2 regions of the Janthinobacterium sp. PLB04 genome follow, and region 1 is predicted to be linked to the other one. Evidence: predicted binding sites of a transcription regulator. Region 1 holds the regulator's gene; the other holds the start of a gene.
What was found. Region 1 encodes sigma-54, which starts transcription at its own class of promoters, with help from an activator protein. Its sites were predicted from a motif close to TGGCANGNAANCTGCTTT; they were not measured.
Positions count from the first base shown of each region.

Region 2: LSO07_RS20720 (EDSAP-1 family PEP-CTERM protein) is a predicted target of sigma-54. The motif match lies at 1,521-1,538, and genes of this name have one in related genera.

Region 1 covers NZ_CP088968.1:814,685-818,895, forward strand. Annotated here, with positions in the region: gene lptA (lipopolysaccharide transport periplasmic protein LptA) at 1-265, shown strand, start outside; gene lptB (LPS export ABC transporter ATP-binding protein) at 265-1,020, shown strand; gene LSO07_RS03505 (RNA polymerase factor sigma-54) at 1,025-2,503, shown strand; gene hpf (ribosome hibernation-promoting factor, HPF/YfiA family) at 2,573-2,935, shown strand; gene LSO07_RS03515 (enoyl-CoA hydratase/isomerase family protein) at 3,071-4,156, shown strand; gene rapZ (RNase adapter RapZ) at 4,157-4,211, opposite strand, start outside.
Region 2 covers NZ_CP088968.1:4,705,515-4,709,725, forward strand. Annotated here, with positions in the region: gene LSO07_RS20710 (hypothetical protein) at 1-55, opposite strand, end outside; gene LSO07_RS20715 (glycosyltransferase) at 191-1,423, shown strand; gene LSO07_RS20720 (EDSAP-1 family PEP-CTERM protein) at 1,611-2,591, shown strand; gene LSO07_RS20725 (EDSAP-1 family PEP-CTERM protein) at 2,731-3,696, shown strand; gene LSO07_RS20730 (nitroreductase family protein) at 3,723-4,211, opposite strand, start outside.

The sequences.
Region 1 (4,211 bases):
GCGCGTGGAATACGACAACAAGACGGAAGTGGTGAAACTGTTTTCCAGGGCCAAGCTGACGCGCCTGGAAGGCACGAAAGTGACCGACGTGGCCAATGGCGCCTTCATCTCGTATGACAGCCGCAAGGAAGTGTTTGCGATGGAAAATTCCAACAGCGGCACCAGCACCCCGGATGGCGGCAGCGTGCGCATGGTGATCCAGCCGAAAACCAAGGCACCGGCGGCGGAGAAAGCGCCGGCCACGCCTGCGCCAGGAAAGAAATAATGGACAATACTCGTTGCGGCAGCACCCTGATCGTTCGCGGGCTGCAAAAAACCTATGGCAAGCGGCAAGTCGTGCATGATGTCTCGCTGCAAGTCGAATGCGGCGAAGTGGTGGGTTTGCTGGGCCCGAACGGCGCCGGCAAGACCACCTCGTTCTACATGATCGTCGGCCTGGTGCCGTCCGATGGCGGCAGCATCGATATCAGCGGCGTGGACATCTCCAGCCTGCCGATCCACCGCCGCGCGCAGATGGGCCTGTCCTACCTGCCGCAGGAAGCGTCCGTCTTCCGCAAGCTGACGGTGGAAGACAATATCCGCGCCGTGCTGGAAATCCAGACCGTCGAAGGCCGTCCGCTGACGAAGGCCGAGATCGAGGTGCGCCTGGATAAATTGCTGGCCGACTTGCAGATTGAAAAGCTGCGCGAGAACCAGGCCCTGTCCCTGTCGGGCGGTGAGCGCCGCCGCGTGGAAATCGCCCGCGCGCTGGCCACCGATCCCCGTTTCGTGCTGCTCGACGAACCGTTCGCCGGCGTCGATCCGATCGCCGTGATCGAGATCCAGCGCATCGTGCGTTTCTTGAAGGAGCGCAATATCGGCGTGCTGATCACCGATCATAATGTGCGCGAGACGCTGGGTATCTGCGACCGTGCCTACATCATCAACCAGGGCTCGGTACTGGCGTCGGGACGCCCCGACGACATCATCGCGAACGAGTCGGTACGCCGGGTCTATCTGGGCGAACACTTCCGCATGTAAGCCAATGAAACAATCATTGCAGCTGCGCACTTCGCAGCACCTGGCACTGACGCCGCAGTTGCAGCAATCGATACGCCTGTTGCAATTGTCTACCTTGGAATTGCACCAGGAACTAGAGCAACTGCTGACGGACAATCCCTTGCTCGAACGCCTCGATGATCCGCTCGACCGTTCGCTGCGCCTGCTGTCCGATGGCGCCTTGAGTTCCACGGCCGCGCCGGCCGAAGCGCCGCCCCAGCCGCCGGGCCAGGAAGCGCCCGCAGCGCCGGCCGAAGCGGAAACCTTTGATGGCGATGCCGGCGAGGGTCCGGCCGCTGCGGATGGCGGCGACAGCGACTGGAGCGAGGCGAGCCGCGGCAAGGCGCCCGACGACGAGGATTCGCGCCCGCAACTCGAAGCCCATCACTGCACCCTGCGCGAACACTTGATGGAGCAGATGCGCGTGACGGTGCTTGAATTGCGCGACCGCGCGCTGGTCGAGCTGATCATCGACGCGCTCGACGACAATGGCTACCTGGAAGAGTCGCTCGACGACATCCTGGCGCGCCTGCCGGAAGAGCTGGAAATCGACGCCGACGAGATGCGCACGGCCTTGTCTCTCTTGCAAAGTTTCGATCCGCCCGGCGTGGGCGCGCGCAATGCTTCCGAATGCCTGGCGCTGCAAATCAAGCGCTTGCCGCACATCGCCATGGTGACGCGCCGCATGGCCCTCGTCATCGTGGAAAAGCACCTGGCCTGGTTTGCCCAGCGCGATTTCAACAAGCTGAAAAAAGCCCTCGATTGCGACGATGAAGACTTGCGCGAAGCGCAGACGGTGATTCGCCAGTGCAATCCGCATCCGGGCGCCGTGTTCGCCTCGGACGTGTCCGATTACGTGGTGCCCGACGTCGTCGTCAAGCGCGCGCGCAATGGCTGGCAAGTCACGCTGAACAACGATGTCATGCCGCGCCTGCGCGTCAATGCCATGTACGCCAACTTGCTCAAGCAGGGCAAGGGCGAGGGCGCCATGGGCGCACAGTTGCAGGAAGCCAAGTGGCTGATCAAGAATATGCGTCAGCGCTTCGACACGATCCTGCGCGTGGCGCAGGCGATAGTAGAAAGACAAAAGAACTTTTTCTCGCATGGGGCCGTTGCCATGCGTCCCCTTGTGCTCCGTGAAATAGCTGATACACTAGGTTTACACGAGAGTACTATCTCGCGGGTAACAACTCAAAAGTACATGCTGACCCCGCACGGCATGTTCGAGTTGAAATATTTCTTTGGTAGCCACGTCGCCACCGAAGCGGGGGGCGAAGCGTCATCGACGGCGATACGGGCATTGATCGTGCAACTGACAGGAGCAGAAGACCCTAAAAATCCTTTATCCGACAGTAAGATTGCGGACATGCTGGGGGAACAAGGCATGGTGATTGCGCGACGTACTGTTGCCAAATACCGGGAAGCGTTGAAAATTCCGCCAGTGAGCCTGCGTAAGTGTTTGTAAGTTTTTTTCGGTTCCTCTGCGGGCCGGATAGGATGGACCGCACGAACCCGATCATCTTTAGGAGTGTGTATGAATCTCACCATCAGCGGACATCATCTCGAAGTGACACCAGCCATCCGTGAATACGTACAAACGAAGCTGGAGCGCGTGAAACGTCATTTCGATCAAGTCATCGATATCGCCGTGATTCTGACCGTGGATAACCTCAAAGAGAAAGAAAAACGTCAAAAGGCTGAAGTCAACCTGCGTTTGAGCGGCAAGACTGTCTATGTGGAAAGCTTGGCGCACGACCTGTACGCCGCGATCGATACCCTGATCGACAAGCTCGATAGGCAAGTGATGAAATACAAAACCAAAGTGCAAGGGCACGGTAAAGAGGCGATCAAGCATCTGCCAGACAACTCCGAGGAAGAAGCCGTCGTCGCCGTCTAAGGCCACCCGCTTCCAGCAGTTGTGATCAACTAAGGGCGCACATCTTGCGCCCTTTTTTGCGCCTGGACCTTTTGAGCGCAATGTTCGCCGCGCAGGGGCTAAAATGTTTGCACTTTCACTTCTTTCCTGCCTGCCATGAGCGATTTCGTCCAGACTTCCATCCGCAACCGCACGGGCCATATCGTGCTCGACCGTCCGAAAGCCTTGAATTCCCTGTCGCTGGAGATGGTGCGCGCCCTGAGCGCGGCCTTGCTGGCCTGGCGCGACGATCCGCAGGTGGATGCCGTGGTGATCCGCTCCAGCAGTGAAAAAGCCCTGTGCGCCGGCGGCGACATCCGTTTCTTTTACGATGCGGGCCTGGCCACGCCGCAAGGCGGCAGTGCCTTGCTGGAAGATTTCTTTACGGAAGAATATGCTTTAAATCATTTAATTCATTTCTACCCGAAACCGTATATCGCCGTGATGGATGGCGTGGTGATGGGCGGCGGCATGGGCGTGGCGCAAGCCGGGCCGGGCAACCGCCTGCGCATCGTGACGGGCCGCACGCGCATGGCCATGCCGGAAGTCAATATCGGCTTGTTTCCGGACGTGGGCGGCAGTTATTTTCTATCCCGCCTGGCCGGCCAGCTGGGCCTGTACCTGGGCTTGACGGGCTTGACGATCAACGCGGCCGATGCCCTGTACACGGGGCTGGCCGATGTCTACGTGCCTGAGGCGCAGATGGGGGCGCTGCTGGACCTGTTCGAATCGACGCGGGGCGAGGCCTTGCCGGTGGCCATCAAGGCGCTGGCGGCGCCTTTCCAGGCCGAGGCGGGGGTATCTCCCTTGGCCACGGCGCGCGCGGCGCTGGACCGCCATTTCAGCGCCCCTTCCGTGGCCGCCATCATGGCCTCGCTGGCGCAGGATGACAGCGCGTTCGCGGCCAAGGCGCTGGCGGCCATGCGCCTGCGTTCGCCCTTGATGATGTCGGTGACCCTGGAATTGCTGCAGCGGGGCGCCCACCTGGGCGTGGCCGATTGCCTGCGCCTGGAGCGCACGGTGGTACGTCATAATTTCGAACATGGCGAAGTGCTCGAGGGCGTGCGCGCGCTGGTGGTCGACAAGGACAATGCACCGCGCTGGAACCCTGCCAACCTGGACGACGTCGATGCGGCCATGGTGGCGCGCTTCTTTGCCCCCGTCTGGCCAGCCGCGGCGCATCCCCTGCGCCACCTCGACTAATTAGCTGCGTTCGCGGTGGCGCAGGACGACGCGCTCGTTGGGGCCGAAATACTGC
Region 2 (4,211 bases), 2.5 Mb from region 1:
CGGGTTCGGGCGTGCTGTGCGCACGCAGCGGGGCAAGACGGAATTGTGGCTGCATGGTGGCCTCCTTTGCCCCACTGTAGCCGATGCGGCCAAATCCTGGCGCCCGCCAGTGGCACGCCAAGGGGAACTAAACAGCGTGGCGCCACTCCAACCTGGCAGGTATCTCCTCCTGCGAGTGCAAGCGATCCCCATGGCGCGCAAGAAAATCCTCTTTATGGCCGAGGCAGTGACCCTGGCCCATGTCGGCCGCCCTCTGAGCCTGGCCCAGGGTCTGGACGAGGAAGAATATGAGGTGCATTTTGCCTGCGCCGATGGCTACGACTTCTGCTTCAAGCAAGCCACCTTCCGGCGCTGGCGCATCGACAGTATTTCATCGCTGCAATTCCTGCAGGCGCTGGCCGACGGCAAACCCGTCTATACAGAAAGCACCCTGCACGCGTATGTGGAAGACGATCTGCGACTGCTCAATGCCGTCCGGCCTGACCTCGTGATCGGCGACTTCCGCCTGTCGCTGTCGGTCAGCGCGCGCCTGCAGCGCATTCCCTACATTACGCTCAGCAATGCCTATTGGAGTCCGTACGTGCGCCAGCACTACACGGTGCCCAGCCTGCCCCTGACAAGCCTGCTGCCCATCTGGCTGGCCGCCCCCCTGTTCCGCCTGATCCGCCCGCTGGCCTTCGCCTCGCATGCCGTGCCCCTGAACCGCGTGCGCCGCAATCACGGCCTGCCATCCTTGGGCAGCGACTTGCGGCGCATCTATACGGATGCCGACCGCACCTTGTATGCGGATATTCCGCAACTGTTCCCGCCGCACGCCATGCCGTCCACGCACGACTATCTGGGCGCCATCATCTGGGCGCCGCCGCTCGACTTGCCGGACTGGTGGCAGCGTCCGGAACTGAGCAGCGGACGGCCCATCATCTATGTCACCCTGGGCAGTTCCGGCCAAGGGCAATTGCTGCCGCGCGTGCTGCGCGCGCTGGCGCCCCTGCCTGTCACCGTATTGGCAGCCACGGCCGGCACCATCCGCGTCGACGCCGTGCCGCCGAACGCCTATGTCGCGCCCTTTCTGCCGGGCGACGCGGCCGCGCGGCGTGCCAGCCTGGTGATCTGCAACGGCGGCAGCCCCACCAGCCAGCAGGCGCTGACGGCGGGCGTACCCGTCATCGGTATCGCCGGCAACCTCGATCAATTCCTCAACATGCACGGCATCACGGAGGCCGGGGCCGGCCTGCTGCTGCGCGCCGACCGCTTCCAGGAAACCGCCCTGCGCCATGCCGCCACGCGCATGCTCGACGATGGCCGGGCCAAGCTGGCGGCGCGCCAGCTGGCCACCGCCATGCGCGACTATGTGCCAGGGCAACGCTTGCTACCCCATGTGCACGCCCTGCTGGGCTCGTTGCCGCAAGGCAGCCAGCCTTGACGGGTAGCGTCGGTTTTTCTTACAGCGAGTCCGGCAAAGCCTGCACCGCATCAACAAAAACACGCCAAGTCATTGATTTCAAAAGGGCCTCATGCGTTGGCATGGAAGTCGCTAGGTACTGGCCATGAGCACCTGCCGACAGGACTCAGCAAGACTTCCAGACTCACTCAACCACGAGGTGAATACAATGAAACTCTCGAAACTGAAACTGCTCCCGGCCGCTGCGGCACTGGCCATGCTGTGCGCCGCAGGTAGCGCACAGGCGGGCGCCTACGGCTATTCCTACAACAACATCTTCGGCCTTGTGATCGGCGTGCCAACGGGCCAGATCACGGTGGCCAACAGCACCACCATCTCGCGCAGCACGGCCACCCTGAATGGCGTAAGCGTCATCAATGGCGGCGCCGGCTCGCTCGATGCCCTCCGCGCCAACGTCGGCGCCGTCACCAAAGGCGAGAACAACTTCACGCAGCAAGGCCCCATCAACACCTATTCGCGCGGCGATGCGCAGATCGTCAGCACGCAGTTCCCTTCGTTCCCGCCCGGCTCCACCTCCACCCAGGTGGTGAACGTGGCCGAAGCCCACCTGGACGGCCCCGCCGGCACGGCCGATGCGTCCGGGCGCAATGGCTCGACCACGGGCTTCTCCGTCGATTTCATCGTCGGTTCGCCCACGGCAACGCTGAGCTTTGACTTCCTGGCCTCGCCCTTCATGCAGGTCTTCCTGCAAAGCACGGTCGGGCAGCTATCCACCGCCACGGCCAACCTGGTCGTCACCTTCACCATCACGGATGCGACCGGCGCAACCGTGTTCAACTGGACGCCCGATGGCGTGATCGGCTCGGGCATCTCGGGCGGCACGGAAAACGCCGATGGCGCCAACCTGAACACCAGCCTGGCGACCAATTTCCTCACGCGCGGCAATCTGTTCACCTACGACCCATCCGGCTGCGGCACGCCCACGGGCACCGGTGTCGGCACCGCGTGCGGCAGCAACTTCAGCTCCGTCAGCAATGCTTTGACAGCCGGCAACTACACCTTGACCCTGAATGCGGTGGAAAGCGTGGATCTGGTGAAACAGGCCGCGCCTGAGCCCGGCACCCTGGCTCTGCTGGGCCTGGGTCTGGCTGGCCTGGGCTATGCCCGTCGTCGCAAGGTTGCCGCCTGAACCAGGCAACAGGGGGATTCACAGGCGAGGAGGCTCTCCTCGCCTTTTTTATGTGGCAAGCCTGTCGGTTTTCCTTACAACGCGGCCGATCAGGAGATGAGGATTTTTCATGACTACATTTTCTTGCACCCGACTGCCAATGGTCTTGTTAGCCTTTCTGCTGCTGGCCAGCAGCGGCACCGCCAGCGCCGCCGCCTACGGCTATTCGTACACCAGTGTCTTTGGCCTGGTCATCAGCAATCCCTCCGGCTCCGTCTCCCTGCTCAGCAACATCGACCTGTCGCGCACCACCGCCACGCTCAACGGCAGCAGCATCATCAAGGGCGGCAGCAATGAGATCGACGCGCCGCAAGCGACACGCGGCGCCGTCACCAAGGGAGAGAATGATTTCACCCGGCAAGGCATGGGCAATGCCTCGTATGCGCGCGGCGAGGCGCAAATCGTCACCTCGCAAATCCCCCCCTTTCCACCGGGCTCGACCAGCACACACACCGTAAACGCGGCAGAAACCTTCCTGGCGGGCGGCGGCAGCGCCGACGCCTCGGGACGCAATGGTTCCAGCACCGCGATGACCGTCAATTTTGTCGTCGGCCAACCGGGCGCAACCATGGCCTTCGACTTCCAGGCCCTGCCCTTCATGCAGCTGTACCTGGACGCCTTGGCCGGCACAGGCTCGGCGGCCACCACGAATATGGCGATGACGTTTAGCATCATCGATGAACATGGCCAGATCGTCTTCAGCTGGGCGCCCGACGGCAACCTCGGTTCCGGCATCCTGGGGGGCACCGAACTGGCCGATGCCGCCAACCTCAATACCGGCTACGCGCAAACGCCGCTCACCAGCGGCAGCATGTTCACCTACGACCCCAGCGGCTGCGGCGCACCCACAGGCACCGGCATCGGCACGACGTGCGGCGGGCAGTACAGCGCCGTCACGGATCACCTGGTGGCGGGCAACTACACGCTGGTGTTGAACATGCTGAACAGTTCCGAACTGGTCTACGTGCCAGGCGTCACGCCAGTGGCGCTGCCGGGAACCTTGCCGCTAATGGCGGCTGGCCTGGCAGCGCTGGCCAGCCTGGCGCCACGGCGCCGACAAGGCTGAGGCGCATGCATGGCGTCACGCGCGCCTCACTGCCCCGCCGTTGGCGCCACCAGCAAGTCTTGCAGCGGACGGCGCAGCGAGCGCGCACTGGCCGCCGGCCCGGCGCCTATGCGCCCGAGAAACACGGCCCGCTCAACCGCCGTGGCGCCCAGCACGGCCTGGCATTGCGCGGCCAGCTCCTGCGCCAGCTCCTGCATGCCATCGGTGCGCGAAAAAGTGCGCCGTTCGCGCACATAGCGAGCAAAGATCAGCGGCGTCAGTTCCGGCTGCAATTGCAGGCCCAGCTGCGTGGCCGTCAGCCAGAAGCGCTGCATGGCGCGGCCGGCCGCCACGTAATCGTCGATGTGGCGCGGCGGCGCATCGGCCAGCAGCATGAAATGCGCGGCGCAATACAGGCCCGGCAGCAAGTCCATCTGCAGGCGCGGCGCGACGGTGCCGGCCAGCCAGGTATTGAAAAAATCCACGCGGCGCCAGCTGTGCATGACCCAGCGCATCAGGCGCGCCGTCATCGGGTC